4 regions of the Micromonospora sp. NPDC000668 genome follow, and region 1 is predicted to be linked to each of the others. Evidence: riboswitches for the same ligand, from Rfam matches in the RefSeq annotation. Region 1 holds a riboswitch; each other region holds the start of a gene.
The links. Region 1 has a riboswitch for cyclic di-AMP ahead of ACFY29_RS27680 (transglycosylase family protein). Riboswitches for the same ligand answer to the same signal wherever they lie in the genome.
Positions count from the first base shown of each region.

Region 2: it holds a riboswitch for cyclic di-AMP, as region 1 does, so the genes downstream of both, ACFY29_RS08325 (coiled-coil domain-containing protein) here and ACFY29_RS27680 (transglycosylase family protein) in region 1, are expected to answer to the same signal.
Region 3: it holds a riboswitch for cyclic di-AMP, as region 1 does, so the genes downstream of both, ACFY29_RS14665 (NlpC/P60 family protein) here and ACFY29_RS27680 (transglycosylase family protein) in region 1, are expected to answer to the same signal.
Region 4: it holds a riboswitch for cyclic di-AMP, as region 1 does, so the genes downstream of both, ACFY29_RS21035 (C39 family peptidase) here and ACFY29_RS27680 (transglycosylase family protein) in region 1, are expected to answer to the same signal.

Region 1 covers NZ_JBIAYP010000006.1:58,198-65,817, forward strand. The annotation lists gene htpG (molecular chaperone HtpG) at 1-1,487, shown strand, start outside; cyclic di-AMP (ydaO/yuaA leader) riboswitch at 1,776-1,945, shown strand; gene ACFY29_RS27680 (transglycosylase family protein) at 1,945-2,592, shown strand; gene ACFY29_RS27685 (hypothetical protein) at 2,677-3,030, opposite strand; gene dinB (DNA polymerase IV) at 3,140-4,327, opposite strand; gene ACFY29_RS27695 (GNAT family N-acetyltransferase) at 4,410-4,922, opposite strand; gene ACFY29_RS27700 (GNAT family N-acetyltransferase) at 4,919-5,443, opposite strand; gene ACFY29_RS27705 (FMN-binding glutamate synthase family protein) at 5,501-7,075, opposite strand; gene ACFY29_RS27710 (VOC family protein) at 7,137-7,550, opposite strand.
Region 2 covers NZ_JBIAYP010000001.1:1,797,406-1,805,025, forward strand. The annotation lists gene ACFY29_RS08315 (HelD family protein) at 1-1,028, shown strand, start outside; gene ACFY29_RS08320 (cation diffusion facilitator family transporter) at 1,135-2,052, shown strand; cyclic di-AMP (ydaO/yuaA leader) riboswitch at 2,196-2,327, shown strand; gene ACFY29_RS08325 (coiled-coil domain-containing protein) at 2,333-3,394, shown strand; gene ACFY29_RS08330 (hypothetical protein) at 3,513-4,088, shown strand; gene ACFY29_RS08335 (SRPBCC family protein) at 4,202-4,669, opposite strand; gene ACFY29_RS08340 (PfkB family carbohydrate kinase) at 4,843-5,820, shown strand; gene surE (5'/3'-nucleotidase SurE) at 5,817-6,644, shown strand; gene ACFY29_RS08350 (STAS domain-containing protein) at 6,687-7,049, opposite strand; gene ACFY29_RS08355 (hypothetical protein) at 7,413-7,556, shown strand.
Region 3 covers NZ_JBIAYP010000002.1:1,089,677-1,097,296, reverse strand. The annotation lists gene ACFY29_RS14670 (N-acetylmuramoyl-L-alanine amidase) at 1-969, opposite strand, end outside; cyclic di-AMP (ydaO/yuaA leader) riboswitch at 1,204-1,340, shown strand; gene ACFY29_RS14665 (NlpC/P60 family protein) at 1,353-2,393, shown strand; gene dcd (dCTP deaminase) at 2,467-3,045, opposite strand; gene ACFY29_RS14655 (pyridoxamine 5'-phosphate oxidase family protein) at 3,145-3,702, shown strand; tRNA gene ACFY29_RS14650 (tRNA-Gly) at 3,916-3,989, shown strand; gene ACFY29_RS14645 (aromatic acid exporter family protein) at 4,434-5,489, shown strand; gene ACFY29_RS14640 (hypothetical protein) at 5,776-6,072, opposite strand; gene ACFY29_RS14635 (hypothetical protein) at 6,344-6,835, opposite strand; gene ACFY29_RS14630 (hypothetical protein) at 6,930-7,268, opposite strand; gene ACFY29_RS14625 (VOC family protein) at 7,460-7,620, shown strand, end outside.
Region 4 covers NZ_JBIAYP010000004.1:39,667-47,286, forward strand. The annotation lists gene ACFY29_RS21020 (CDP-glycerol glycerophosphotransferase family protein) at 1-1,180, shown strand, start outside; gene ACFY29_RS21025 (alpha/beta fold hydrolase) at 1,185-1,931, opposite strand; gene ACFY29_RS21030 (hypothetical protein) at 2,080-3,123, shown strand; gene ACFY29_RS21035 (C39 family peptidase) at 3,194-4,027, opposite strand; cyclic di-AMP (ydaO/yuaA leader) riboswitch at 4,272-4,413, opposite strand; gene ACFY29_RS21040 (hypothetical protein) at 4,699-5,466, opposite strand; gene ACFY29_RS21045 (hypothetical protein) at 5,602-5,994, opposite strand; gene ACFY29_RS21050 (acyltransferase family protein) at 6,078-7,322, opposite strand.

The sequences.
Region 1 (7,620 bases):
CCCGCAAGGCCGGCGAGACCGGCGGCACCCGGTGGGAGTCCGCCGGCGAGGGCACGTACTCGATCGAGACGGTCGACGAGGCGCCGCAGGGCACCACGGTGACGCTGCACCTCAAGCCGGCCGACACCGAGGACAACCTGCACGACTACACCGCCGAGTGGACCATCCGGGAGATCGTGAAGCGGTACTCCGACTTCATCGCCTGGCCGATCCGGATGAGCGTCGAGCGGCCCGGCGCCGACGGCGCGGACGCCACCAGCGAGGTGCAGACCCTCAACTCGATGAAGGCGCTCTGGGCGCGGTCCCGCGACGAGGTCGACGCTGCCGAGTACCACGAGTTCTACAAGCACGTCAGCCACGACTGGGCCGACCCGCTCGAGGTCGTGCACATGAAGGGCGAGGGCACCTTCGAGTACGAGGCGCTGCTGTTCCTGCCCAGCCACGCCCCGCTGGACCTGTTCGCCCCGCAGGGCCGCCGCGGCGTCCAGCTCTACGTCAAGCGCGTGTTCATCATGGACGACTGCGAGGCGCTGGTCCCCACCTACCTGCGCTTCGTCAAGGGTGTGGTCGACGCGCACGACCTGTCGCTGAACATTTCCCGGGAGATCCTCCAGCAGGACCGGCAGATCCAGATCGTCCGCCGCCGGCTGGTCCGCAAGGTCCTCGCCACCGTCCGCGACCTCAAGGTCAACCACCCCGAGCGCTACCGCACCTTCTGGACCGAGTTTGGCGCGGTGGTCAAGGAAGGGCTGATCGACGACGCCGACAACCGCGACACCCTGCTGGAGATCCTGTCGGTGGCCTCCACTCACGACCCGGCCGAGCCCACCGACCTGGCCGGCTACGTCGCACGGATGAAGGACGGCCAGAACGACATCTGGTACGCCACCGGCGACTCCCGGGCCACCATCGAGAACTCCCCGCACCTGGAGGCGTTCCGGGCCAAGGGCCACGAGGTGCTGCTGCTCACCGACCAGGTCGACGAGGTGTGGGTCGAGCGGGTCGGCGAGTACGACGGCCGCCCGCTGCGCTCGATCGCCAAGGGCGAGGTCGACCTGGACACCGACGAGGAGAAGCAGCAGGCCGAGGCCGAGCGTGAGCAGCAGCGACAGGAGTTCGCCGCACTGCTCGACTGGCTGGGCACCACGCTGGCAGAGAGCGTCCGGGAGGTCCGCCTGTCGTCCCGGCTGACCACCTCACCGGCCTGCGTCGTCGGCGACGCGCACGATCTCACCCCGACCCTGGAGAAGATGTACCGGGCCATGGGACACGAGATCCCGTCCACGAAGCGGATCTTGGAGATCAATCCCGGTCACGCACTGGTCGCGGGGCTGCGCAAGGCGCACGAGCAGGGCGGCGACTCCGCTGCTCTGACCGAGACCGCCGAGTTGCTGTACGGCCTGGCGGTGCTCGCCGAGGGCGGCGAGCTTGCCGACCCGGCCCGGTTCACCCGGGCGCTCGCCGACCGGCTGGCCCGCACCCTCTGACCGGTTGACCCGTCCGGCCGGCGGGCCGCCCGATCAACGGGCTCCGCCGGCCGGGCCGCACGGTGGCCCGCTACCCGCGCTCCCAGCGGGCGAACACTCCCGCGCTCCGCCACGTCGCCTGAGACAACGACCTGGTCGGAAACGGTCCATGATGGTCACTGCACAGTCTCCGGTCGCCCGCAACCGCTGCGTGGACCGCCCCGCGTGCCCCGGTGAAGAAGTTCACAGGGGGTGGGCGATCGTCACCGACGGTGCCTAACGTCGGTCAGGTTCGCCGATGCGGACACCGCCACCGGTACGCCAAATCCTGCCGCCGGTCGGCCGGCCAGTCATCCAGGCAGGAGCGGGGGACCCAGGTTCCTCGGTGCACGTCACCTCGGGGTGAAGCCGCCACCGCGCGGCCGGGCTCCTCGGCCCGAACCCGACAGCTCACCTCGTCGGCGTGGAGGAAGCTCACATGACATCTGAATACACGCCCCGTCACCGACGGGTCACCACCCGCCGCGTCGCCGTCGGCACGCTGGCCGTCGGCGCGGTCACCGGGGCCGTCGCCCTCTTCGGGCCGGCAGCCCCGGCCCAGGCCGCGGTCAACTGGGACGCGATCGCCCAGTGCGAGTCCAGCGGCAACTGGCACATCAACACCGGCAACGGCTACTACGGCGGGCTGCAGTTCTCGCAGAGCACCTGGGCCGGTTACGGCGGCAAGAAGTACGCCGCCCGCGCCGACCTGGCCAGCCGTGGTGAGCAGATCGCCGTCGCCGAGAAGGTGCTCGACGGGCAGGGCATCGGTGCCTGGCCGACCTGCGGCAAGAAGGGCGGCTCGTCGAGCGGCTCCGCCACGAAGTCGACCGGGAAGTCGTCGACGAAGACCACCAAGCCGCAGGAGCGGTCGTCGCGCGGCGAGCAGCCGGCGACCCGCAACCACCAGCGCACCGCGCCGACGACGGGCGGCGAGACGTACCTGGTCAAGCCGGGCGACACGCTGTCGGAGATCGCCCAGACCCACCGGGTGGCCGGCGGCTGGCAGGCCCTGTACGAGGGCAACCGACAGCTGATCGGCGCCGACGCGGGTCTGATCTTCCCGGGTCAACGGCTCAGCCTCTGACGCACGAGCCCGCGGGCGCTCGACCGGAGTCCGGTTGAGCGCCCGCAGGCGTGTGTCGAGCAGGGGTGCCCCGGCAGGTGGTCGTCAGGCGGCCGAGGCGGCCGCCCCTGGACGCGAGCCGGCCGACCAGGCGCGGCGCGGGGCCGGAGCGTCCGTCGCCGACCAGTCAGCGTCTGCGGTGCCATCCTCGCCCCGCTCGGCAGAGGCTGTGGCCGGTGCGTCTGTCGCACCACGGGACAGCTGGAGCGACTGTTCAGCGTTCCTGCGAGCAGCGCACGGCCACGGCTGGCCGGCGCAGAGCAGGTTGCCGCAGGCGCCGTCCTCGTCCGGCTCGTGTGCGCTGAGCACGTCGACCGCGAGCTGCCAGAGCAGCGGGTCGGTCAGGTCGCCGGGACGCTGCTCGTGGCGGCTCGGACGGTTGCTGGTGTCGTCGGGCATGGTGGTCCCCCCTGTCAGGCTGTTCCTCTCAAGAGTCACCCCATCCGCCGGCCGCTAAACCGCCGACCTGCTGCGATGTGTCTCTGATCGCAGGCCGACCGCCCTTCGGTCAGTCCGGCAGAAGGGGCATCTCGACGCCCGGCTCCCGGCCGAGCAGCACCGCTCGGGTCAGCGCCGTCGACCCGAACCGGTCGCGGACAGCGTCCACCGCGGCGTCCAACTCCGCCCCCGGGTCGTGGTGGAACGGCAGCTCGGGCTGGACCGGGTTGTCGTCCAGGTTGCCCACCGAGACGCCGATCAGTGTGACGCCCCGCCGGTCGATCTCGGGCAGTGCGGCTCGCAGCAGCGCCCGTGCGGCGGCGAGCAGCGGGGTGGTGTCCGCCGTCGCCTTGCCTACGGTGTGCGAACGGGTGGCCCGCGTGTAGTCGCCGAAGCGCAGCCGCAGCACCACCGTGCGCCCGGACCGTCCGGCCGCCCGCATTCGCCGGGTGACCCGGTCGACCAGGCCGGCCAGGATGGCGTCCAGCTCTGCCGGCGCGTGCGGCGTACGGCTCAGCGCGTGCTGCGCGCCCATCGAGCCGCGCCGGCGGCCGACCTGGACCGCCCGGGGGTCGCGGTTGTGCGCCAGGGCGTGCAGGTGTCGACCGGCACCGGCGCCGAGCAGTGACACCAGCGCCGCCTCGCCGAGCCGGGCCACCTCCCCGACGGTACGGATCCGTCGTTCCCGCAGCTTCGCGGCGGTGATCGGGCCGACACCCCAGAGCCGTTCCACCGGCAGCGGGTGCAGGAACGCCAGCTCGGCGTCGGGCGCGACGACCAGCAGCCCGTCCGGCTTCGCCACCCCGCTGGCCACCTTTGCCAGGAACTTCGTCCGGGCCACGCCCACCGTGATCGGCAGGTGGATCCGCTCGCGGACCTCCCGGCGCAGCCGCTCGGCGATGTCGGCCGGCGGCCCGGCCAGCCGGCGCAGGCCGCCGACGTCCAGGAACGCCTCGTCGATGGAGAGCCCCTCGACCAGCGGGGTGGTCTCTCGGAAGATCTCGAACACCGCCCGGCTGGCCGCCGTGTACGCCGACATCCGGGGCGGCACCACGATCGCGTCCGGGCACAGCCGGCGCGCCTGCTGGCCGCCCATCGCGCTGCGTACGCCTCGCGCCTTCGCCTCGTAGCTGGCGGCGAGCACCACGCCGCCACCGACGATCACCGGCCGCCCCCGCAGGCGCGGGTCGTCGCGCTGCTCGACCGACGCGTAGAAGGCGTCCAGGTCGGCGTGCAGGATGCTGGCCCCGGACGACACGTACATATGTTCGCATGGCGCGGATGATCACCACAGTGAGCTGGGCGAACGCGACGGCGCGGCCAGGCGGTGTCGCGGTGCCCTAACGCTCCGGCGTCGCGTCGTGTGACAACGTGTAGTGGTGCATCGACACCGCGCTGCCGTCCGGGGCGGTCCACGATGCCGTGCTGGTGCCGGTGCGCCGCCACCCGGTGCGCTCGTACAGGGCGGCGGCCGCCGCGTCGCCGTCTGCCACCTCGAGCACCAGGTCCGTCCCGCGCTCGCCCGCCCACTGCCGGGTCCGGGCCAGCAGTGCGCTGCCGAGCGCCATGCCACGGGCGGCCGGCAGCACGAAGAGGCGAGCCACCTCGGCCGTCGGCCGAGCGAGCGGCACGTCCGCCCGGTCGGGCATCCGCTGCACCGCCACGTGCCCGACGACGGTCCCGCCGTCGTCGATGGCGACCCAGGCGCGCACCGGGCGAGGCTCGCGCAGCCAAAGGTGCGGGTCGGCGGGCCAGTTCAGCGGGTACCGGTCGGCCTGGTGAACCAGAGCCAGCGCCGCGACGCATCCGTCGAGGTCGGTGGCGCGCCGCCGCCGGATGAGCGGACGGCTCACAGGTCGTCGAACGGGGCGGCGTAGCGGAACTCGCCGCGGATCGACTCCCGCCAGGCGCCCAGCGGGCGGGCCTGGAAGTACTGCGGACCCCACGGCTGCGGCGGGGTGACGCCCAACTCGACGGCGGGCCGGAACCCGAACCGAGGGTAGTAGTCGGGGTGCCCGAGCAGCACCACCAGCGGCTCGTCCCGGGCGTCGGCCGCACCGAGCACGGCGTGCATCAGCGCCGTGCCGACCCCCCGCCGCTGCCAGCCGGGGAGCACGCCGAGCGGCCCCAGGCCGAGCGCCACCGGCTGACCGGCCACCCGACCGCGGGTGGCCACCACGTGCCCCACCACCTGTCCGTCGGGGTCGGTCGCCACCAGGGAGTACGCGGGCAGCCAGCCCTCGTCGGCGCGGAGCGCGTCGACCAGCGTCGCCTCGACCGGTACGCCACCGCCGGCGTCCGGCGCGGCGAAGGCGGCGGCGTGCACCGCGCGGATGGCCTCGACATCGGCGGGCGTCTCACGTCTGATCAGCACCGCGCCACGATACGGCGCACCCGGGCGCCGGTTCCACGCGTTATCGGCGGGCGCCGGTCAACCGACGGCGGTGGGGGAGGGCGGGGCGCTGCCGCCCTGCGGCGCCTCCGGGGTCATCAGCCGGACGATCTCCGCCCGGTCGGCCGGCGAGGGCAGCCCCCACTGCGGCCGGTAGCCGTACACCTTGTGCAGGGGGGTGGAGCCGGTGCGGCCGTCCAGGATCTCCACCGCGTCGGTGTCGATCAGGCCGGGGTGCTCCACGCCGCACGCCTCGGCCACCTTGGTCAGGTCCCGGCGCAGCGTCCGCAGGTAGTTGGCCGCCCGAACCGACTTGAGCGTGGGATCCAGGCCCCGGCTCAGCCACGCGTTCTGCGTCGCCACCCCGGTGGGGCAGGTGTCGGTGTGGCACTTCTGCGCCTGGATGCAGCCGATCGACAGCATCGCCTCCCGGCCCACGTTGACCAGGTCGCAGCCGAGCGCGAACGCGACGATGGCGTTGTCCGGCAGGCCGAGCTTGCCGCTGCCGACGAAGACCACCTGTTCGTGCAGGTCGTGCTCGGCGAAGACCTTGTAGATCCGGGAGAAGCCCTGCTGGAACGGGAGCGATACCGAGTCGGTGAAGATCAGGGGCGCGGCGCCGGTGCCGCCCTCGCCGCCGTCGATCGTCACGAAGTCGACGCCCCGGCCGGTGTCCCGCATCAGGGTCGCCAGGTCCTGCCAGAAGCCCAGGTCGCCGACCGCCGACTTGATGCCGACCGGCAGGCCGGTCTCGGCGGCCAGCAACTCCACCCAGTCGAGAAGGCTGTCGCAGTCGGAGAACTCGGCGTGCCGGGACGGGCTGACGCAGTCCTGCCCGGCCGGGATGCCCCGGGTGGCGGCGATCTCGGCGGACACCTTCGCCCCGGGCAGCAGCCCGCCGAGGCTGGGCTTGGCGCCCTGACTCAGTTTGATCTCCAGCGCCCGCACCGGCGCGCTGGCGACCAGGTCCTTCAGCCGGTCCAGGCTGAACCGGCCCTGCTCGTCCCGGCAGCCGAAGTACGCCGTGCCGAGCTGGAAGACCAGCTCACCGCCGTTGCGGTGGTACGGCGACAGGCCACCCTCGCCGGTGTTCTGCAGGCACCCGGCGAGCGCCGCGCCCCGGTTGAGTGCCGTGACGGCGTTGCCGGAGAGCGAGCCGAAGCTCATCCCGGAAATGTTGACCACCGACTCCGGTCGGAACGCGCGGGCCCGTCCCCGGGCCGCGCCGAGCACCTTGGCGCAGGGCAGCGGCACGTCGTGCCCGGCGGTCGGTGTCGACGGCGGCACGGCACGGCCGAAGGTGCGGTGTTTGATGATCGGGTAGCCGGGGGTGTACTCGATGTCGTTGTCCGTGCCGAAGCCGAAGTAGTTGTTCTGCTGCTTCGCCGACGCGTACACCCAGCGGCGTTGGTCCCGGGTGAACGGCCGTTCCTCGTTGTTGCCAGCCACGATGTACTGCCGAAGCTCCGGCCCGATCGCTTCCAGCAGGTACCGGGCGCGCCCGAGCACCGGAAAATTGCGCAGCAGCGCGTGGTCGCGCTGGATCAGGTCCCGCGCGGCGAGCGCGGCGACAGCGGCGGCGACGGCAGGTACGGCTCGGCGGGCCCATCTCATGCCCCGCACTCTTTCCGCCCGGGTCGTCGGCCAAACCGGCCCACCGGCGGGGCCGCGCAGGTCAGGCCTGCGGCTGGACGATGTTGACCATCCAATCGATGCCGTACGGGTCGACACACTGGCCGTACTCGTCGCCCCACATCTGCTTCTCCATCGGCACGAGCACCGACCCGTTCGCGGAGAGTTGGTCCCAGTAGCCGCGCAGCTCGTCGGCGTTGTCACCGCTGAGGCTGATCGCGATGTTCCTGCCGGGCACGTGGTTCATCCCGGGCGCCGTGTCCGAGGCCATCAGCGTGAAGCCGCTGGGGGACTCCAACCGCGCGTGCATGATCTGGTCGGACATGCCCGGCTCGGCGCTGCCGAACTCGCCGAAGGTGTTGATCGTCAGCTCGCCGCCGAACACACGGTGGTAGAACTCCATCGCGCCGCGGGCGGTGCCGGGAAAGTTGAGGTACGGGTTGAGTCGCGTCTGCACAGCACCCTCCTTGGTCCTGGTCGGCGTCATCGTCGCAGACCGGTGGGGGGTGGACAACGAGGCGCGCCCA
Region 2 (7,620 bases), on a different contig from region 1:
GACTGCCGGAGCAGCCGGCGTTCGAGGCGGAGATCGCCGAGCGGCCGGAGTTCCGGGAGTTCCTCAAGGCGTGGTGGCCGCGGCTGCACCCCCGGCACGTACTCGGCTGGCTGGCCCGGCCGGACCGGCTCCACCGGTACGCCGGCGGGATCCTCTCCACGGCGGAGATCCGGCTGCTCAGCGCCGCGTACCAGAGCCTGGACGACGCCGGGCTGACCATCGCCGACGTGGCGCTGCTGGACGAGTTGGACGCGTTGCTCGGCAAGCCGGCACAGCCGGCCCGGGCGCGGCGCGACCCGTTCCAGCTCGCTGGCGGGGTTCGCGAGCTGAGCACCTTCGCCGACCGGCAGCGGGCCGCCCGGGCGTCGGCCCGGGAGCGTCCGGCGGACTATCGGGAGTACGCGCACGTGGTGGTGGACGAGGCACAGGATGTCTCGCCGATGCAGTGGCGCATGATCGGCCGGCGCGGCCGGTTGGCCTCCTGGACCGTGGTGGGCGATCCGGCGCAGACCGCGTGGACCGGCGACCCGGAGGAGCTGGACCGGGCCCGTGACCACGCGTTGGGCCGGCGCAAGCGGCACGATTTCACGCTGACCACCAACTACCGCAACTCGTCGGAGATCTTCGCGGTGGCAGCGGCGGAGATCCGCCGGCTCTACCCCGACCTGCTGCTGCCGACAGCCGTCCGCTCCACCGGGGTCGATCCGGTCGAGCTGGTGGTGCCCCCCACCGCGCTGGAGACCGCGATCGTGGAGGCGGCCACCGGCCTGCTGGCCGAGGTCGAGGGCACGGTCGGGGTGATCACGCCGGTCCCCCGCCGCGACGAGGTCGCCGGTTGGCTCGGCGTGCTCGGCGCGCCGCGGCTGCAGGTGGTGACCAGCCTGGAGGCCAAGGGCATGGAGTACGACGGGGTGGTGCTGGTCGCCCCGAGCGAGATCCGGGCGGATCCGGGCGCGGGCGTGCGCACCCTCTACGTCGCGCTCTCCCGGGCCACTCAGCGGCTCACCACCATCGACCCGATCGGCTGACCTGCGGCGGTAGCCCCCACCGGGCGACCGTCGGCCTTACACTTGCATACATAGCGATGTGCGCATACATTTGACCAAATCCGGACCGACGGCGGAGGGTGGTTTCGTGGGCGCAGGTCATGACCACCACCATGCGTCGGTCGCCAACGCCGCGCACCAGCACCGGGGCCGACTCTGGACGGCGTTCGGGCTGCTCGCCGCCCTGATGGTGGTCGAAGCGGTGGCCGCCTTCCACACCGGCTCACTGGCCCTGCTCTCCGACGCCGGGCACATGTTCACCGACGTGCTCGGCATCGGGATGGCGCTCGCCGCGATCACCGCCACCCAGCGGACCACGGGCGACCCGCAGCGCACCTTCGGGCTCTACCGGCTCGAGGTGCTCGCCGCACTGGCCAACGCCGTGCTGCTCTCCGGCGTGGCGGTCTACGTGGTGATCGAGGCGATCGGCCGGTTCGGCGACCCGCACGAGGTGCTGGCCGGCCCGATGCTCGCGGTGGCCACGCTCGGCCTGCTCGCCAACCTGGCCGCCTTCGCCCTGCTCCGCTCAGGTGCCCGGGAGAGCATCAACCTCCAGGGCGCCTACTTGGAGGTGCTCGGCGACCTGCTCGGCTCGCTCGGCGTGATCGGCGCGGCGCTGCTCATCCAGGTCACGGACTGGTGGTGGGCCGACCCGCTCGTCGCGGTCGCCATCGGCGTGTTCATCCTGCCGCGCACCTGGCGGCTGGGGCGGGCCGCGGTCCGCATCCTGGTGCAGGCCGCCCCGGAACACCTCCAGGTGACCGCCGTACACGACCGGCTGGCCGCGGTGCCCGGCGTGGTCGAGGTGCACGACCTGCACGTCTGGACGCTCACCTCGGGCATGGAGGTGGCCTCCGCACACCTGACGATGGCGCCCGACGCGGAGGTCGGCGCGGTGCTCACCGCGGCGCGTACCGCCCTGCATGAGGATTTCCGGATCGAGCACGCGACGTTGCAGATCGAGCCCGGCGCCGCCCCCGGGGCCTGCGGTTCGATCCGGTGGTAACGCCTTTTTCTGGAGCTTTCCTCAACTTCGCCCGAATTTATCGTGACGACGCACGCACCGTCCGTCACATCGGCTGCATCAGTCCCACCGGCCCCGGTAGGCTCGGTCCCGGCCTCCACCCGGCGGCGCCCTAACGGCGCCGGTGGCGGCCGCCGCCTAATCGCCCGAGCGGGCGAACCGGGGAACCATGTTCCTGGGGTGCATCCGCGTCAGCGGTAGGGATCTTCCGTCCCGAACCCGTCAGCTAACCCGGTCGGCGGCTGACGGAAGGACATGCGTAGTGGCACCAGCACGACCGCCCGCCGCCCGACTGGCGGCCCTGATCGTCGCGATGCTCGCCCTCGGCGTCGCACTCCCGGCCGGCGCCGCCTCGGCCGCTCCCCAGACCGCCCTGCGGGCCGCCGCAGCACCCGACGGCGACGAGGAGGGTGGCACCCCGGCGCTGCGGGCCCAACTGGAGGCGGCCAGCAAGGGCTACCTGGACGCGAAGCGCGCCCTGGACACCTCCGTCCAGCGGCAGCAGCAGCTCACCACCCAACTGAAGACCACCGAGACCGAGCTGACCGAACGCAGCGGCAAGGTCGGCGAGATCGCCGGGGTGGCCTACCGCACCGGCCGGCTCGGCACGATGTCGGCGTTGCTCAACAGCAACACCCCGGAGGGCTTCATGGACCGGGCCGCCGCGCTGGACGCGGTCGCCGCCAACGAGGACCGGGTGCTGCGCGAACTGCTCGCCACCAAGGACGAGGCCAACCGCACCCGGGTGGCCCTGGACGGCGAGATCCGCGAACAGCGCAAGCAGGTCACCGTGATGGCCAAGCGCAAGGACCAGGCCGAACGGGCCCTGAAAGTGGCTACCACCAACCAGACCACGGCCGACAGCGGCTCCAACCGGGGCACCTCCGCCGCCAACGCCCAGGCCGCGCCGCGCAACTCCGACGGCTCCTGGCCGTCCGAGTCGTGCAGCGTCAACGACCCCACCCCGGCCACCGGCTGCATCACCCCGCGCACCCTGCACGCGCTCAACCAGGCCAAGGCCGCCGGCTTCACCCGGTACGTGTCCTGCCACCGCTCCGGCGGCTCCGGTGAACACCCGAAGGGCCGGGCCTGCGACTTCGCCGCGCAGACGAACGGCTTCGGCGGGGACGCCACCGGCGGCGACAAGACGTACGGCAACAACCTGGCCGCCTACTTCATCCGCAACGCCGACCGGCTCGCCGTGCTGTACGTGATCTGGTACCGGCAGATCTGGCTGCCCAGCAGCGGGTGGAAGTCGTACAGCGGGGCGGGTGGCGACCCGTCCAGCGACCACACCAACCACGTACACCTGTCGGTGTACTGACCCGACCCGGCCGGCGCCCCGCTGAGCGGGGCGCCGGCCGGAGTACGTCAGCGGGCGTACCCCGGATGTCGCCGGCGGTCGGACGACCCCGGCCGGGTCCGGCGGCAGCATCGCTCGTATGCGTCGACTACCGCCCAGCGCTCGCAAGGCGCTGCTCACCCTGCACCTGGTCACGTCGCTCGGCTGGCTCGGCACCGACCTGGTGCTGCTCACCCTCGGCGTCGCGGCGCTGCGCGGTGCCGACCCGGCCGTCGTCTACCCGGCCGCCGCGTTGGTCGGCACCGTGCTGTTCGCTCCGCTGAGCGTGCTGGTCTGGCTGGTCGGCGTGGCCAGCGCAGTGCTCACCCCGTGGGGCCTGCTGCGCTACCGCTGGGTCCTGACCAAGCTGGTGATCACCACGGTGATGGTCGGCCTGGTGCTGTTCCTGCTCACCCCGAACCTGCGGCACGCCGGTGCGCTGGGCGTCGCCCTGCCCGCCCGGGACCGCGCCGACCTGGTGATCGCACCTGCGGTGTCGACCAGCCTGATGATCATTGCGACGGTGCTCTCCACGTACAAGCCGTGGGGGCGACGACCGGTCGCGCGGCCCACCGCCGCCGGCCGGACCGGCCGTGATCGGCAGGGCGCCGGGCCCGGCGCATGGCCCACCATCGCGGGCCAGGCCGCCCATGATCGCGCTACAACCAGGATGTAGTGGCCTCCGAACCGAAACAGGCCACTACATCCAGGATCGAGCGCGATCATGGCGCGGGCGCGGAACGCGGTGTGAGCGGGGGCGCGGGGTGAGCGTGCAGCGCGGGCGTTGGGTCAGGTGGGGGGTGGGGGGTTGTCGAGGCGGTCCAGGGCCGCGCCGAGGCGGGTGGCCAGGGCCAGGTGGGCCGCGCGGGCCTGGCGGAACGCGTACCGAAACAACGGAGCTGGTGCGGTCAGGGTGATCTCGACATCGATCCGGACCAGGCCGTCCGGCTCGGCACGCAGCCGGGTGTGGTTGTGCACCGTGGTGGCCGGCCACTGGCGGGCCACCGTGACGATCTCGTCGTCCTCGCTGATCAGCACGTCTGCCTGGTAGGTGGTGCGAAAGCGCAGCGGGCCGGCTACCAGTCGGTCGCTGATCGCGTAGCTGGCCCGGGCACCGTGCCGTGGTGGCAGCCTGCGGACCCGGACGATCAGCGGGTGCAGCTCGCCCTGCCGGGTCAGGTCGCTGAGCAACGCCGCCGCGTCAGAGGTTGAGGAGCGGGCCTGAACGGTGTAGCTGAAGGTATCGCTCCTGAGCACACCGTCTCCTGCCGTCGATGGTCGCCCGATCGTCCCGTACCCCGGTCGGGCTGGCAACGCCCGGAGGGACACCGGCCGATGCGATGCCGTTCGGGGCTTCCGTCGCACTAGGGTCGGTTAGCGAGTAATCACCGGCCGTGACGAGGGGCGGAAATCATGAACGGCTACGACCGGTGAGCGGACACGTGATGGTCTTCGCGCCCACGCCGCAGCTGACGGTGACCGTCGACCAGCCGAGCGACCATCCCGAGCTGCACCTGCATCCCGGCGGGCAGGGCGTCTGGCAGGCCCGCATGGTGATGTCGCTCGGGGTCGACGTGGTGCTCTGCGCCGCGCTCGGCGGCGAGATCGGCCAGGTGTTGGAGCCACTGCTGGTCAGCGAGGGGGTGGACCTCAAGGTGGTGGTCCGCGACTCCGGCAGCGGTGGGTACGTGCACGACCGTCGGGACGGGTCCCGGCAGGAGATCGTCGACGTGCCCGGGCAGCCCCTGAGCCGGCACGAGCTCGACGAGCTGTACAACCTTGCCCTCGGCGAGGGCCTGCGGGCGTCGGTGAGCGTGCTCAGTGGCCCCAACGAGCCGTGGCTCGTCCCGGCCGACCTGTACCGGCGCTTCGCCGCCGACCTCGGCGCCAACGGCGGCCGGGTGGTGGTCGACCTCTCCGGCGATCACCTCGGCGCGGTGCTGGACAGCGGGGTGTTCTTCCTCAAGGTGAGCCACGAGGAGCTGATCCGCGACGGCCGCGCCCGCAACGAGGACCGTACGGAGTTGAGCCGGGTGATGTACGACCTGCACGCCTCCGGCGCCGAGACGGTGGTGGTGAGCCGGGCCGACGAGCCGGCGCTGGCGCTCATCGACGGGGAGCTGTTCGAGGTGGAGATGCCCCGGCTGGAGGCCGCCGACCCGCGTGGAGCGGGCGACTCGATGACCGCCGGGGTGGCCGCCGTGGTGGCCGGCGGCGGAGACATCCGGACCGCCATCCGCACCGGCGCTGCCGCTGGCGCGCTGAACGTGACCCGGCACGGCCTGGGCACCGGGCGGTTGGACTCGATCACGGGCCTGGTGGAGCGGGTGCGGCTGGTTCCAGCGGACAGCCGTCAGCAGGAGCGGACCACCCCCGACGAGTTGGCCGACCGGGCGGTCGAGCGATGACGCTGCGGGTGCTGGTCACCAACGACGACGGGATCGCCGCACCGGGCATCCAGGCGCTGGCCTGGGCGGCTGCGCAGCGGGGCCTGGACGTGGTGGTGGCGGCGCCGCTGGAGGAGGCGAGTGGCACCAGCGCCGCGATGAGCGCCATGGAGCAGGACGGTCGGGTGGTGGTGCACGACCACCCGCTGCCGGAGCTGGCAGGTGTGCCCGCGTACGGGGTCGGCGGCTCCCCAGGCTTCATCACGCTGATCGCGCTGCACGGCGCGTTCGGCCCGCCGCCGTCGGTGGTGCTCTCGGGCATCAACCGGGGCGCCAACGCCGGCCGCGCCGTGCTGCACTCCGGCACGGTGGGTGCCGCCTTCACCGCCGCCACGAACGGCTGCCGGGCGATGGCGGTCTCGCTGGACGTGCTCTCCGCGGGCGAAGCGACGGCCGCCAGCGGTGGTGCCGCCGTGGACGCAGCCGCCCTGGTACGCGACGCCGAGCGGCACTGGAGCACCGCCGCGCGGGTCGCCCTGGACCTGCTCCCCCGGCTGACCGCCGCGCCGCTGGAGAGCGTGCTCAACGTCAACACCCCGGACCTGCCGCACGGGCGGCTGCGCGGGGTGCGCCGGGGCACGCTGGCCAGTTTCGGTCAGGTGCAGATGACGGTGGCCGAAGCCGGGCACGGCTTCGTCCGCACCTCGCTGGAGGAGCCGGGGCAGGCCGCACAGCCCGGCACGGATGTGGCGCTGCTGGCCGCCGGGTACGCCTCGGTGACGGCCATCCGGGCGGTCACCGAGATGACCGACGTCGACCTGACCGGTCTGGAGGAACAGCCCTGACTCGGGCGATGCCCCGGAGCTCGGGCGCCGGGAGCGGCGCTCTCACGCGCCGGGGAGCACCTCGGGAGTGGCGGCGCCAGCGAAGTAGGGCTCCGGGGCGCCGAAGAGACCGAGCAGGCCGGTAACCCAGAGCTGCCGGTGCACGAACCGGCTCGGCTCGGTGACCACCAGCTTGACGCCGCTGACCTCGGCGGTCTGGAAGCCGGCGACCATCGCGCTGATGCCGACCGAGTCGATGAACGTAACCAGCCTCATGTTCAGCTCGATGCGGAGAGGGCGACCCTTGGCCAGCACCTCGGCGATCGCCTCGCGCACCTCGTACGCGGTATCGACGTCGATCTCGCCCCGCGGGGCGATCTCCACGACACCACCGGACAGAACCGACTTCACGATCGACAGGCTCACGAGCACCTCCACCCGCCCGTCCCCCGGGCGCCTCATCAGTACGCGGGCCGCGACCGAGAGTATTCCTCCGACGGCCTCGGTCGCCACCCCTCGGGATGAGCAATTCGCGGATTCGAGCACATGAAGTCGCTCATCTCCACAATTTTTCGTTATCTGATCACTCGACGACCGGTCGGAGCCGACGCGTCGCCGGACCAGGGTAGCGGTCCCGGCCCGACACAGCCGACAACCGGCCTGCCGGCCGTGCCGGCCCCGTGTGACACCGGCGTGTCGTGCCTCGTCCATGCGACTCGGATCCGCCCTACGGTTGCCGATGCCACCTAGCATCGATCCGGACACCCGTCGCGACGGAGAGGATCATCGATGATCAAGAGACTGGCTGGGCTGGCCGGCGTCGGCGTCCTGCTCGCCCTCGTACTGGCCTGCGGTTTCGGTGGCGGAGGCGATGATGACGACGACGATGACGATGACTTCGCCCGAGGCGTCGCCGTGGTGGTGCTGCACTGAGGCGGCCAGTGAGCTGTGCCGGCGGGTTTGCGCCCAGCCGGCACGGGGCACTGCCGGGTGAGCG
Region 3 (7,620 bases), on a different contig from region 1:
GTGCCAGCCCAGATAGTCCGCCTGCTTGACCAGGTCGACGCTGGGCGCGAAGTAGCCCTCGGTGTCGTGGATGACGATGTACTCGATCTTCTGCTGTGCCGGCCGGTTGCCCAGGTCGTGGTTGCCGTAGTCGCTGGCACCCGGCCCGTACTTCTCGTAGGGCGCGGGAATCCACTCGCAGGCGAGGCGGACCGGGCACTCCAGCCCGTCCGGCCGCTCCGCACGCCGCAGCCCGAGCCGGTGCAGCACACCGGCGTCCGGGCTGACCGCCCGGGCGGTCAGGGTGACCTGGTGGCCGTCGTCGGTCCGCCGGCTCGCGCCGACGCGGATCTGGTCGTACACCTCGTCGGCGAAGGCCGCCGCGGCGGCCTCGGTGTCGGCGCCGGAGTACCGGGCTACCGCGCCGTACCAGGCACCGGGGTCACTCACCGCACCGACCGGGCCGCCGAGATCCCTCTGGTACGAGGAGAGCAGCGCGGCCCCACCCCGGATGTTGGCGGCCGGATCGGAGCGGAGCGTCTGCGCGCCGACTCCGACGAGGCTTGCCGCGGCCTGGAGGGTCTGCAGCGCCGCCGCCGCGGGCGGGGCCTGCCGTGATCCCGTCACCGTGGGCGCGGTGACCGTCAGCGGCCGGGACTCGTCGCCGCGCGGGTCCTCGCCCTCGTCGACGTGGCCACCGGCGGGCAGCGTGGTGACGTGAGCGGCGTCGGTCAGGTGCAGTGGGCCGTAGCCGCCACTGGTGCTCGGGGTGCCGAGATGGGTGTCCCAGCGGGACTCCAGATACGACACGCCGAGCAGGATGCTCTCCGGCACGCCGTACTCGGCCGCCGCTGCGGCGTACTGCTGCTGGCGGTCGGCGACGGGCGCGGCGACGGCCGGGCCGGACGGTAGCGGCACCGCGGTCGCGGCGGCGACCACGGCGACGGCGAGCAGTGCGCGCCGGCCGGTCGACAGGGCTGAATGGTGCATCGAACCCCCTAGATATCGCGGGTGCAGGTGAGGTCACCTTCGCGCCGCCCGGGAGCTCGCGTCAATACCTTTCCATCTATCGAAGCGGTCGGAAAGAAATTTTCGCGTACGGTCCGTGACCCCTTCCAACCGGTACGGAGTGTCACGGCCGCACGGGTTGCGGATCGGTAACAGCCGTCTCTACTCTGGTCATTCGTCGGCCCGATAGCAGTTCCGCCCAGCCCGGGTGGTGACGGACCGACACCGCCGAGTCGCTTCCGAGCGAACCGGGGACCCAGGTTTTCCCGGGGTGAATCCGCGGCCATCGCGGTAGGGCGCCAACTTCCCGCCCGAACCCGTCAGCTAACCCGGTAGGCGGTCAGGAAGAAGGAGTACGGAACCCGGTGGCACTCCATGCCCCGCGGCCGTCGTCCGAGCGGTCGGCGTCAGCCGGCCCGACGTCGATCGTGCCGCGCTCACGCTGGTCCCGCTTCACCACCGCTCTCGCCGCACTGGTCGGCGTCGCCGTCGTCCTGACCGGCAGCGCCACGGCGGCCCACGCGGACCCGTCTGTCGCCGAGATCGAGCGCCAGATCGACGCCGACTGGAACAAGCTCGAACCGATCATCGAACGACACAACGCCACCCGGGCCGACCTGGCCGTCAAGCGCAAGCAGGCCGACGCGCTGGCCGCCCGGATCGCCCCACTGGAGCGCCAGGTCGACGCTGCCATGGACAAGGTCAGCGCCCTCGCCGTCCGCGCGTACAAGGGCGAGAACGTCTCCACCGTCAACGCGGTGCTGGGCAGCCGATCGCCCAGCGAGGTCGTCGGTCAGCTTGAGATGCTCGACCGGTTCGCGCACAACCAGCAGCAGGACGTCCGGCAGGTCGCCGACCTGCGCGACGAGTTGGCCCGGCAGAAGGCGCCGCTGGACGAGATGGTGACCCAGCTGACCCGGACCGAGGCCCAACTGGCCGCGAAGAAGAAGCAGATCAACGAGGAGATCGACCGGCTGCAGAAGCTGCGCCTCAAGGTGTACGGCAACGGCGGTGGCGGTCCGCTGCGTCCGGCGCCCTGCCCGGCCAGCTACCCCGGCGGCGGTGCCGGCGTGGCCGTCAAGTTCGCCTGCGCCCAGATCGGCAAGCCCTACGTCTGGGGTGCCGAGGGCCCGAACTCGTACGACTGCTCCGGGCTGATGCTGGCCGCGTGGGCCAAGGCCGGGGTGTCGCTGCCGCACAACGCCGCCCAGCAGAGCCGGGTGACCAAGGACGTCAGCAGGGCCGACCTGCGCGCCGGTGACCTGGTCTTCTACTACAGCGACATCCACCACGTCGGGATGTACGTGGGCAATGGCTGGGTCGTGCACGCCTCGCAGGCCGGCCAACCGGTCAAGATGAAGAAGGTCGACGACGGCCCGATCCACAGCTACGGCCGCCCGGGCTGATCCCGGATGATCGGGGGCCCGTCGCGATCCGTCGCGGCGGGCCCTCGTCGTCTGTCCGTCGTGCCCTACCGAGTCAGCGGGTGGGCCAGGCGCGCCAGTTCTGCCAGGCGCGGCTCGGCGTCGGCCCGCGCTGACCCTGGTAGCGCGAGCCGTAGACCACCGAGCCGTACGGGTGCTCGGCCGGCGAGGAGAGCCGGAAGATGCAGAGCTGCCCGATCTTCATGCCCGGCCAGAGGGTGATCGGCAGGTTCGCCACGTTCGACAGCTCCAACGTCACGTGACCGGAGAAGCCCGGGTCGATGAACCCAGCGGTGGAGTGCGTGAGCAGGCCGAGCCGGCCCAGGCTCGACTTGCCCTCCAGCCGGCCGGCGAGCTGGTCGCCGAGCGAGATGACCTCCAGCGTCGAGGCGAGCACGAACTCCCCCGGGTGCAGCACGAACGGCTCGCCGTCCGGCACCTCCACCGCCGAGGTCAGGTCGTCCTGCTGCATGGCGGGGTCGATGTGCGTGTAGAGATGGTTGTTGAAGACCCGGAACAGCCGGTCGAGTCGTACGTCGATGCTGGACGGTTGGACCAGGGTGGGCTCGAACGGCTCCAGGCCCAGCGTGCCGGCCTTGATCTCGGAGACCAGGTCGCGGTCGGAGAGCAGCATCGGACCACCATAGCGGCGTTGGCGGCAACGGCCAGATCCGGTGCCGGTGACCAGCGCGTCGAGGTCGCTACTCGTACATTTGTTCGATAGAATGCGTGCATGGCTTCCTGGTCCGATTTCGCCGCCGACGAGCCCCGACTCGCCGACGGGATCCGCGTTCTCCTCCAGCAGTACGGGCCGGGCTTCGGCTACCTGGCCACGGTCCGCGCCGACGGCGGGCCCCGGGTCCATCCGGTCTCCCCGGTCATCACCGACGAAGGGCTGTTCTGCTTCATCGTCGACTCGCCCAAGCGTCGCGACCTCGAACGGGACGGCCGCTACGCGCTGCACTCGTTCCCCCCGGAGGAGAGCGACGACGAGGCGTACGTGGCGGGGCGCGCCTGGCCGGTGACCGACCCGGCCCGGGTGGCCCAGTTGGCGCGCAGTGCCCGGGCGGCCCCGCAGGTCGACTGGCGGCTGTTCGAGTTCACCGTCGACGTGGCGATGCTGGCCCGCCGCGAGCAGCACAGCGCCGGTGTCCCGGGTGGCGCTCCGGGTGGGCCGGCCGTTCAGGTCTGGCTCGACCCGCACGCCCCGCCCGCGGCGTCCGAGCAGACCGCCTTACCGCAGACCCGCCCGGCCCGTCGCAGCCGTGACGTCCAGCGTTCGGCTGCCTGACCGCGGCCCACCGACCCGGTCCTGGGGAAAGACACCGGTGCCGGCTCCGTCGTGACGGAGCCGGCACCGGTGGTACGCGGGAGAGCTACGCCGCGCGGTACACGGCCAAGGGGTGATCGTCCGTGACCCGTGCGGCGAGGCCGGTGCGGTGGACCGGCACGCGGGGGTACCTGGGTGCACGGGTTCGGTGACTCGGGTACAGTGGTGCCGCTTGCGGGTGTAGTTCAATGGCAGAACATCAGCTTCCCAAGCTGACAGTGCGGGTTCGATTCCCGTCACCCGCTCCAAGCGATAGGCCCTGGTCAGGACGTGAGTCCCCACCAGGGCCTTCGACGTTCCAAGGTCAACGATCATGTCGCGTGCCATTGGCGTGCCATTAGCCCCGGTCATCCCCGGCCCCGCCCCGGTCCGCCGACCGCTTCTTACCCTTCTTGCTGCCGGACTTCTTGCCCAGCTTGCCTCTGGTCTTGCTCGCGCTGCCTTCCGACTTACCGGCCCTCCTCCGGTCGACCCGCAGCGCCTGGTGCAGCGCCTGGGCGATGGGAGCAGTGTGGCCGAGGTTCGAACGCTCGCTTGGCTTCCGGACCCGACCGTCACGCCGCACCCCTCCGGCGCTTGCCGACGTTGCATATGACGATGTCGTTTGGCAGCCGATGGACTCGCGGAGGTGAGAGGTGTTCAGCCGGCTTCGGAGTACGTCGCGGGAGACTGGACGGCGGACGGGCCGGGATGTGTACGAGCGCCTTCGCACGTACGCGATCGTCGCGGCGCAGGCGGGTGTGGCGGCCGAGCTCTCCTGGTTCCTCACCCGCGACGTGCTGGACAATACGCAGCCGTTGTTCGCGCCCGCCGTCGCGGTCGGCGCGATCGCGGGAGCCATCGGCAATCGGATCAGGCGAGCTATGGAGTTCATTGCGGGAGTGACCGTCGGGGCGGTCGTCGCGCATGTGATCACACGGGTCTTCGGGGTGGGGCCGGTACAAACCGGCGTGGTCGTGGCACTGGCCATCACGGCGGCCGTCGCGCTTCGGGGCACCGGCGCCGTCATGGCCCAGGCAGGAGGCACAGCCTTGCTGCTGGGATCGGTGGCGGATGGAGCGGATCTGGCTGTGCCGCGCACGGAGAGCGCGCTGGTCGGTGGAGTGGTCGCCATCGCCGTCGCGTACCTGATCCTGCCACTCAACCCGCTGCGGGTCGTACATCGCGCTACCGGTCCGACGGTGGACGCCTTCGCCCGCGAACTGACCAAGACCGCCACGGCACTAGCCCACCGTGACCTTCACCAGGCCGAGGACGCCCTGCAGTGCTTCTCCGCGGCACAGGAGCAACGAAAGAAGACGACGACCGAGCTGGTCGACGCAGCGCAGCAGGTCGTGGTCCTCTCACCGTGGCGGAGACGAAGGCTCGGCACGATGCGCCGCTACCAGCACGCCGCCGAACACCTCGACAACACCTACACCAGCGCACGCGAGATGGTGCAATGGGCGACGGCGACCATACGCGCCGGTGAGCCAGTGCCGGCCGGCCTTCCCGCGTCGATCGAGCACGTCGGCCAGGCGCTGAGGCTCCTGTACCGCGAGGTCCTCGCTGGCCGGGACCCGGATCCTATGCGCACACGGACACAGCAGGCGATCAAAGACGTCGACGAGGCGTGCGCCGAAGGCGTCGAGTTCTCCGGACAAGTCGTCGCCACGCGAGTACGCGTTGTCGCCTGTGAACTGCTCCAAGCGTCCGGACTGCCACAAGCCGAGGCGAACAAGCAGGCGGGCCTGAGGGCCGACAGCTAGCCAAAGCGCGGCGATCGCTTCCGACCGGCGGTCGCTGCGAGCACCCGACGTGCCATTAGCGTGCCATTGGGCGAGGACAGCAGGGGCCAGCCGAGGCCACGAGAGACTGCCGAAACCAGGCCACCAAGCCGGTGGCCTGCTGGAGATCGACAATTCCCAAGCTGACAGTGCGGGTTCGATTCCCGTCACCCGCTCCAAGCTATAGGCCCTGGTCAGGACGTGAGTCCCAGCCAGGGCCTTCGACGTTCCTGCGGCCAGCAGCGCCGGGCGGGCCATCCATGGGCCACTAGCCACGCTTCTTGCCCTTGCTGCCGTGTCCGAGGAAGCCGCCGCCGGCTTCGTGGACTTCTTGCGCTCCTCCCAACCCATGCACTCGCACCGTGAACACCGCGCTGCCACGATTGCTGCTGTGGCTGATCCTGTCCCGAGATGGCGGAGTGTTCTCCTGGCCGAGGTCATTACGAAGATCGAAGCCGAGCTGGACCGAGCATGGGAAAGCTTGCTGCACGATCTCGACATCGACCCCGCCTCCCCGGACGAAGCCGAGCTGGCTTGGCTCGTGGCGAACAACCCGGCGGATCAAGAGTGGCGGACCGTGGACGCCGCACTTGATCGCTTGGTCTGTCTCGACTGCAGGTCCAGGCTGACCAAGGGACCGGCCGCGTGCGATACGTGCGGCTGTTACCAGGGAATGCGGTTTGGAGCGCGAGAGGTGGACCGACCACACGTCCCGCCTGGAAACGAACACGCGCTGAGGGTCGCGGCTGCTGTAGCTCGCACTCATGACCGCTACTCACCAATGCCGGTCGTGCAGCTGTCGTGCCCGCTACCTGCTCGATTCTTTAAGAAAGACGCTAGGTCAGGAGCCGGATATGCGGTGCCTCGTGGCTCTCGATGATGGGCGCGGAACAGTGTTCGCAGGATCCGGCGGCTGGTCGGACGAGGTTCGTCTGGGTGGAGAGTTCCCCTGACTCCTGCTGCTCTGGGCAGTAGTAGCCGAGGTAGTGCCGGACCCAGGGGGTTCGGGTGATGGCGGCGGCGGGTTGATCTCTCTTCGCGTCGTGGAAGGGGGCCCACCAGTAGTCCACCACCGCTCGCAGGCGGGTTTGCTCACCTTCGATCGTGTGGTCGAAGGCGGCGATGCGTCCGGCGGTGTAGTGCTGAGCGGTCTCCTTGTCGCCCGAGCAGACGGCCCGCTCCGCTCCCAGCTCGAAGATCGTGGTGCGGTCGACGCGCTGGCAGACGAAACAGTCCAGGCTCAGCGCAAGCCTGCCGCGCCAGTGGAGGTTGTGGAAGGGCGAGGCCGGGAGGGCCACGACGGTCTTGACTTCAATGGATCGGAGCACGGGGGGATCTTGGCATGTGCTGAAGAGGTAGGTCCGCAGGTTAGGGCTTCCGCCCTACTGTCCCTGCATGGGATACGACATCGGCTTCCTCCCGTCAGGTCAAGACGATGACGGCCAGGGCGACGAACTGCGACCACTTCACCTCACGGACGAGCAGGAAGCTGCCTGGCGACGGATCGTCACGCGGGCACGGCAGGAGATCGGCCCAGCTGAGGAAGATCGGTACCCGACGCACCTTGAGTTGTGGCTCGAAGACCCCGCCCTGCAACTGTGGTACGCCGGTAATTCCGCTTCTATCGAAGTCCCCTACCGGTACACGGCGACCGCGGCCAGCGCTCGTGCCGCCATGGGTAGGGCGTACGCGCTCGCCCGCATCGTCTTCGTCGAAACCGGGATGCAGGCCGTCGACCATGAGGTTGGTCAAGCGGTCCACGACGACGGTCTGCCGCGGGCGGTGGCCCGTTACCGGGGCGTCGGACAACACGTGGGCGGCCTGGTGGAGGGGCGAGATGAGCACTCGACCGGTTGAGTCTGCTCTGACCAGGCGATGACACTGCTGAGAGCGATCGTGGTTGTTCCCGCTGGGCACCGACACCGGCTAATGTCCGGCTTGGAGGTGGTTCCGTGTTCACCGAGGCTTTTCCGATCGTGACTACGACCGACCTGCCAAGGCTGATCGCGTTCTATCGCGATGTCGTCGGCTTCGAGCTGACCTACCGCTTCCCGGAGGACGGCGCTCCTGAGTTCGTCGCCCTGCGACTGGGCAACAGCGAGCTGGGCCTGGC
Region 4 (7,620 bases), on a different contig from region 1:
GGCGGTCGCTCTGGACCTGGCCCGGCGGCGGTTCCGGCCGACCGCCGGTGGCGGGGCGGTGGCCCGCGCGCTGCGCCGGCACCAGCCGGAGTTCCTGCTCTACTTCTCCGCGCCGCCCGGCTCCGAGTACCAGGTCACCATGTGGCTGCCGTACCTGGAGCGGATCGGCCGGCCGTTCATGGTCGTGCTGCGCGAGCCGGAGTTCCTGGCGCCGATCGCCGCGGCCACCGACGCGCCGGTGGTCTACTGCCCCACCCTGCGGGCGATGGACGAGGCGCTGGTGCCCAGCCTGCGGGCGGCGTTCTACGTCAACCACGGTGCGAAGAACAGCCACTGCATCCGGTTCACCCAGCTCACCCACGTGCAGCTGCACCACGGCGACAGCGACAAGGCGCCGAGCGCCAACCCGGTCTCGGGGATCTTCGACCGGATCTTCGTGGCCGGTCCGGCCGCGATCGACCGGTACGCCCGCGCCGGGGTGCAGATCCCGGCGGAGAAGTTCGTGGTGGTGGGCCGCCCACAGGTCGAGTCGATCGAGGTACGCCCGGAGCCGGTGCGCGGGCTGGCGCACCCGACCGTGCTCTACACCCCGACCTGGACCGGGCACCACGCCGACGCCGACTACTGCTCGCTGCCGGTGGCCGACGAGCTGCTGCGCCGGCTGCTGGAGCGCGGCGCGACGGTGATCCTGCGTGCCCACCCGTACACCGCGCAGAACCCGGCCTCGGCCCGGCAACTGGGCCGGCTGACCGAGCTGCTGGTCGCCGACCGGGCCCGCACCGGGCGGCAGCACGTGATGGGCGCGGCGGCCCGGGAGCTGAGCCTGACCGAGTGCGTCAACCGGTCCGACGCGCTGGTCTCCGACGTGTCCGGGGTGATCTCGGACTACCTCTACTCCGGCAAGCCCTACGCGGTCACCGACATGGGCGACGAGGGCGACCGGTTCGTGGAGCGCTTCCCGCTGGCCGGCGCCGGCTACGTGCTGCGCCGGGACATGTCGAATGTGGACGATGTGCTGGCCGCCCTGCTGGACACCGACCCGCTGGCCGAGGCGCGCTGGGCGACCCGCCGCCGCTACCTGGGTGACTTCCCGGCCGAGTCGTACGCCGAGGCGTTCCTGACCGCCGCCCGCCACGAGTTGGCGCCGGCGAAGCCCTTGGCCACCGCCACCCCCGTGTAGCAGCTCAGCGGTACGCGTCCAGCAGCGCCAGCACCGCCGCCGGGTCCTCCACGTGCGCGTTGTGCCCGAGCCCCGGCAGCGTGACGACCGGTACGCCGAACTCCTTGAGCTGTGCGTCGGTGACCATCGGGTCGTGCTCGCCGCGGGCCAGCACCACCGGCACGTCGGTCGCGGCCAGCAGAGCGGCGAGGTGGGGCTCGCCGACGGCGAACGCGGGCGAGTCCATCGCCAGCCGCCACCGGCCGTCGACCTGGCGCAGCCCGGCGTCCACCACCGGATCATCCGACGGGATCAGGCCGGCGAGCCCGGAGACCCGCAGGTAGCGGCGGGCCGCCTCGGTGCGGCTGGCGAACCAGCTGACCGGGCGGGCGGCGAGTTCGGCGGAGCGGCTCAGCTCGTCGGGTGACCAGACCGCCTTGATGCCCAGCCCGACCACCGCGTCCACCGGCATCCCGGCGGCGCGGGCGGCCAGCGCGAGGCCCACCACCCCGCCCAGCGAGTGCCCGAGCACGACGATCCGGTCGTCGGCGGCCAGGCCGTGGGCGATCCGCTCGGCGAACCCCTCGAAGGAGTACGACGGCAGCGGGGCCGACCAACCGTGACCGGCCAGGTCCGGTGCCAGCCACCGCCCGGGCCAGTGCTGCTCCAGCAGTGGGGCCCAGGGCAGCCAGACGTCTCCGGTCGCCCCCATCCCGTGCAGCAGCAACAGGATCGGCCCGCGGCCTGTCCGGCCACCTGATTCATCCACCACGGCCGCAGTCTTCCACGGTTCGCCCCCAGGTACGAGAGTCGTCACTGCCGATGCGCGCGGGGACCGCGACCAGGGAAGATCCACTGTAGAGTTCGGCGCCTGGACGGGCCCAGCCACCCGTCGAGCCCACCGTGGAGAGGAGTCGACCGTGCGCAGGAGGCATCGATCAACACTGGTGGCGGCCCTGGCGGCCGTCGCACTCGCCACCGCGCCCAGCGCTCCCGCGCTCGGCACATCGTCAACCAGCCCCACGCAGGGCGCCACCGCGGTCGCGGCGGCCGACCGGGTCCTGCGGGTCTACAACAACAACATCGAGAACCTGGTGGTGAACAACTCCGACGGGACGTGCACCCGGATCTCCGGGCCGGACCACCTGACCTCGATCCTGGTTGACGACGCCGGCCGCACCGGCACCAGTGGCGTGGTGGCACCCGACATCCTGATCGTGCAGCAGGTGCGCGGCACCGGCCAGGCCGAGGCGTACGCCGACCAACTGTCGGCCAAGTTCGGCTACCCGGCAGGCACCTACGGTGCGATCGTGGCGTGGAGTGACCCGGAGCCGTGGGGCAGCACGCACAAGTGCAGTTCGCAGTCGCTCGGCGACCTCAAAAAGAAGCAGACCAACGGGATCATCTGGAACACCCGGACGCTCAGCCTCGCCGCCGGTGACATCTCGAAGTACTGGAGCGCGGGCTGGCTCAAGCCCGGCACGGCCTACGCCAACGGCGCCGGGTGCACCCTGTACAAGCCGCCGAACAGCGACCCGGACAGCACCGACTACTACAAGTGGAAGCGGACCAGCGCCATCGCGGCCCGGTTCACCATCAAGGCCACCGGCACCAGCGTGTTCGCCGCGACGATGCACCTACCGCAGGAGAACCGGCAGAACGCGTGCGCTGGCGACGGCGACCGGGGCATCGCCAACAGCGGCATCCACCTCGGTGCCGACGCGACCAGCCTGCTGAACGCCTCCACGATCCGCGTCGTGGGCATCGACGCGAACCGCACTGGCATCGCGCCCGGCACGCTGGGCGGGTACGGCATGACCGGCTACGGGTCGAAGGCCACCAGCGGCTCCAGCAAGATCGACTATCTCTTCGTGAAGGGCAGCGTGCAGCCGTCCGGCATCGACCACACGGTCAGCGGGACGAAGTCGAACCACCTCGCGCTGTACGGCTTCATCAGCTACTGATCGCACGGACAGAGACGCCGCGGGCGCCGGCCCCTTGTGGGGGACGGCGCCCGCGGCGGCTACGCCCGGGTCAGGCGGAGTAGCCCCGAGTGGCGATCCAGTTGGCCAGGTTGATCGTGGTGATCCAGTACGACGGGTCGGCCGCGTTGGCCGAGTCGGCGATCCGCACGGTCCGGCCGTTGTCCTTGTAACCCACCACGGCGATGTAGTGGCCGCCGCCGTAGGAGTGCCAGCCGCCGTCGGTGTCGGTGGCGTCGCCGGCGACGTTGGCCACCACGCCGCGGCCGTCGGTGATCGCCTTGACCACGTCGGCCTGGAGCTGGTCCATCTGGGCCGGGCTGGGCGTGCCAGCGAACATCCGGGTCCGGTACGGGGAGCCCTTCACCTCGGCGTTGAGCACCCGAGTGGTGTCCAGGGCCGAGTTGGTGCCCATCTCGGTGGTGCCCAGCTCGGCGCCCAGCTCATCCTGGGTGCGGTCGATGCCGGCGGCGCTGAGGGCGTTGCGGGTGGCAGCCGGGCCACAGTTGAAGTACGTGTTCTGCACCTGGTAGTCGTAGTCGAGCACCTTGGTCGCGGGCGGCTTCGGCTTACTGGTCAGGTCCGGGTTGCTGCTGGCCTTGGCGGCGGGCGACGCGCCCTTGGTGGCCGGCGCGGGGGCAGCGGTGGTCGGCGCGGTGCTGGCCGAGGGGGACGCGGCACGCGCCTCGCCACGGGAGGCAACGGAGTCGCTGCGCATCTCGGCGACCGTGGTCGCGGTGTGCTGGCTGGCCGGGGCGTCGTCGGCGCCGGCGAACAGAGCACCGGTGGTGGTCGCGATCACGAGGGCCGCAGCGGAGGCGGTGACGATCTGGTACGGACGCTCGGTGGTGAGGCGGCGGAGCTGACGCTTCAGGGTGTGCTTCACGGGGTCCTCCACGGATCAGGGGGAGAGCGGCACACCGGGGCCGGACCGATATCCGGGCAGGCGCCAGCGCGCGGACCGTGGTCCGCGGATGATGAACCGCTCAGGGGAATGCCCGGCGCGGCCGGGCGGAAGAGGCGGTGACCCGGGGGTCAGCTCACCGTCACTGGACGGATGAGCGGGGGTACCGCGGCGCCGTGGAGGCGGGGGAACAATCGAGGGGTCGAGAGTTGCTGCACGACGATGGAACTCCTTCCGACACCGCCTACCGGGTTAGCTGACGGATTCGGGCGGGAAGATCGCCCTACCGCGGGCCGTGGCTCGCGGATTCACCCCGGACTTACTGGTGGGTCCCCGGTTCGTTGATCACGATTAAGCGGGTCAGCGCGGCGTCGCCTCTTGCGATCGGTTACCGCACCGGACGGGACGACACTACTGGCCGCTCCGCACCCTGCCAAGCCAGGTTCACCTGCGTAAACCTGAACTGTCGCAGCAATTTCTGCGCGTATTGCCGCTGACGCGACTCGATGGGACAACCGGTTACGGCGGCGCCTGCGGGCGACAACCGGACAGGCCGTCGGCAATGGCCTCGAATTCGTGGGAACAATGCTGCCGATCGAGCCGTCCGCCCGATTTCGAGTGAGTGTGACCGGGCTCACGGCCTAATTGACGACTCAGCCAACCCGGGCCGGCCGCCAGCGCGTCGCGGCCGCCGGACGGAGCACTGCGGTCATCGTCCGACGCGCCGGCAGCCGGTTCGGACGCAGCCGGGCCGCCGCCGTGTACGCCTCCTCGGTGAGGGCCCGGGCCGAGGAGGCCGCAAGCTCCGCGTCTCGCCAGGCCGACCGTTCCCGCCCGGCGGCGGCCCGGTAGTCGGCGAGCCTCGCGTCCCGGACCGCCCGGTTGAGCAGCACCTCCTGCTCAACCGGGTGCCGGCGGGGGTCCCAGCCGTGCCGCTGCCCGAACACGTCAGCGAGCTGCCGCATGGACAGGTCGCCGCGCCAGTACGCCGCCATCGCCGCGCGATGCAGATAGCGCTCCCGGGCGGCGTACTCGGCGGGGGTACGAGGAGTACGAGGGGTGGGCAGTGCCGCGGCGCCGGCGAACCGACGGGCGGCGGTGTCCGCCTCGTCGTACCCGGCCCACGCGCGTTCCACCTGCTCCTGAGCGGCCAGCCAGTCCGCGCGTCGGCGGCGGGCGGTCTGCGCCGCGCCGGCCGCCGCGACGGCCACCTCCTCGGCGTACCGGCGCAGGTCGGCGGCCTCGGCGGCGGCCACCTCCCGGGCGGTGGGCGCCGGAGTCGGGTCGACCGCCGGCCGGTCCCGCTCCGGGCGGGCGACCAGCACGGCGAGCACGGTCAGCGCCAGCAGGAACAGGGCCGACCAGATGGCGACGGCCTGCGGCACCTCGGTCAGGAACTGGTAGAAGACGACGGTCTCCATGGTGGGCACCTCGGGGAGAGAGCGATGCGATGGGGATCCGCACGGGGCCACCCAGGCTGCGGCGGGGCCACGGGTCCGGCGGGTGTGGAGCTGATGAGTCGACAGGCGCGGCGGCGGGACGCTCGTCCCGGTGGCTCAGCGCCCGGGTGGGGCTCGGGGCGCGCGGCTGGCCGGGCCATCCGCGCGGGGTAGCCGGTCGGCGCCGGCCGCGAGCACCGGGGCCGCGTCGGCGGGGACGGCGGCCTCGCCACCGAGGGGCGCTGCCTGCCCGTCGCTCGACCGCGTCGGGCTGGGCTGCTCAGCGGCCTCCTCGGCGGCGATCGGCGTCGTGTGCACGGTGTCATCCATCGGGGCGGGCCGACCCGACGGCGCGACCGACCCGGGGCTGAACGCCGACAGCCCGTAGGCCGAGGCGGGCGACGTGCCGGCGCCGAGCGCGAGGGCGGCGACAACGGCGAGGCTGGTCAGCACACGTGTCGCCCAGCGCGCCACCCACCACAGCGGACAGGTGAGCGCGACCGAAAGCACGTCCCCACGCTACCGTCGTGGCCGACCAGGCGCATCGACGACGGGCGTGTCGGCCCGCGCCGCGCCGACCAGAGTGGACGCTGTCAGCGCGAGTCGGCGTAGGTCGATCGCTCGCGAGCTTTACTCGCCCCGCCGGCCTCGTTGCGGGCTTCGGCGTCGCGGGCTTCAGCGGCTTTGGCTTCAGCGACGCGGGCTTCGGTGCCGCCTGCTCGCTGTCGAGGAATGGCCGCCGGGCGGGCCGAACGGCGCGGAGTGAGCCTGCGCATCATCGGGGTCTCGACGAAACGATGCAGTAGCCCGGCGAGGATCAGGTTCACCAGCAGGAAGCCGAGCACCGCCGCCGGGCCGCGCCAGCCGCCGAAGCCGGTACCCCAGTCCCCGGTCCAGCGCAGCACGCTCGTCATCACCAGCACGTGCACCAGGTAGAAGGCGAACGAGACCTCGCCGAGCCACACCAGCGGGCGGGACCGCCACGGTGAGCGTCGCCCCCGCACGTCCGCGTCCGCGGCGGCGGTGATCACCAGCAGATACGCCACCGCGAGCAGGGTGGTCCACAGCTCGGCGCGGATCCACTGCGCGGCGGCCACCCAGGTGGCCACGAAGATCAGGCTGGCTCCGGTCAACCCGGGACCCCGCCAGAGGCCCCGACGCATCAACTCGGCCGCCACCGCGCCCAACCAGAACTCCAGCGACCGCGCCAGCGGGAAGACCTGGGTGAACCACCAGCGGCTGGGCTCCGGCACCAGGTGCTGGGCCGGCCAGAGCGCAAGGATCAGCAGCGGCAACGCGACGACCAGCGTCCAGAGCAGTGCCGGCCGGGACCGGCGTAGCAGCGGCAGTGCCAGCGGTAGGCAGAGGTAGAAGAAGAACTCGCAGGACAGCGACCAGCTCACCGTGTTGATGCTGTAGAACCAACCCGGCCGAGGGTCCCAGGCCTGCAGCAGCAGCAGGTTCTCCAGCGCGGCGGCCGGCAGCACCGGATCGGCGAACCACCAGGCGACCAGCAGCGCCGCCGCCCACAGCACCAGGTGGTTCGGATAGATCTTGGCGACCCGGCGCCGCCAGAAGCTCCGCCGGGAGTCGCCGGGGCGGGCCGACCAGACCAGTACGAAGCCACTGAGAATGAAGAAGAACTGCACCCCGGACAGGCCGAGGGTGAACAGGGCGTCGACCACGGCCTTGTAGTCCGGCTCCGCGATGATCCGCATGGTGCCGGCGTGGAAGCCGAACACCAGCAACGCGGCGATCCAGCGCAGCCCGGTCAGCGAGGGCAGCCGGGCCGGGACGGGTGCGGGCCGGACCTCCGGCTCGGCGACGGTGCTCGTCATGCCGAGGTCCCGGCGCTCCGCAGGATCACCAGCACGTGCGTCTCCTCCTCGGCGTGGCGTCGGACGGCGCAACGGCGACGCCCACGGCGGCCCGGCAGGGCCGCACCGGGGCACCCTACCGGGTTACTCCAGGGTGAATCGGACGTGTCCCACGGGTGGCGGGCGCGCGGCGGACCGTCCCGGCCGCCCCGGCTCCGGGCCCCGCGGGGCGGCCGGCGTTAACCTTCCGCTCCGCGGGAGTTCAGGGATTCCACCTTCGTCGGCCACGTCAGGTTCCGAGGCCGGCCACCCGGACCGT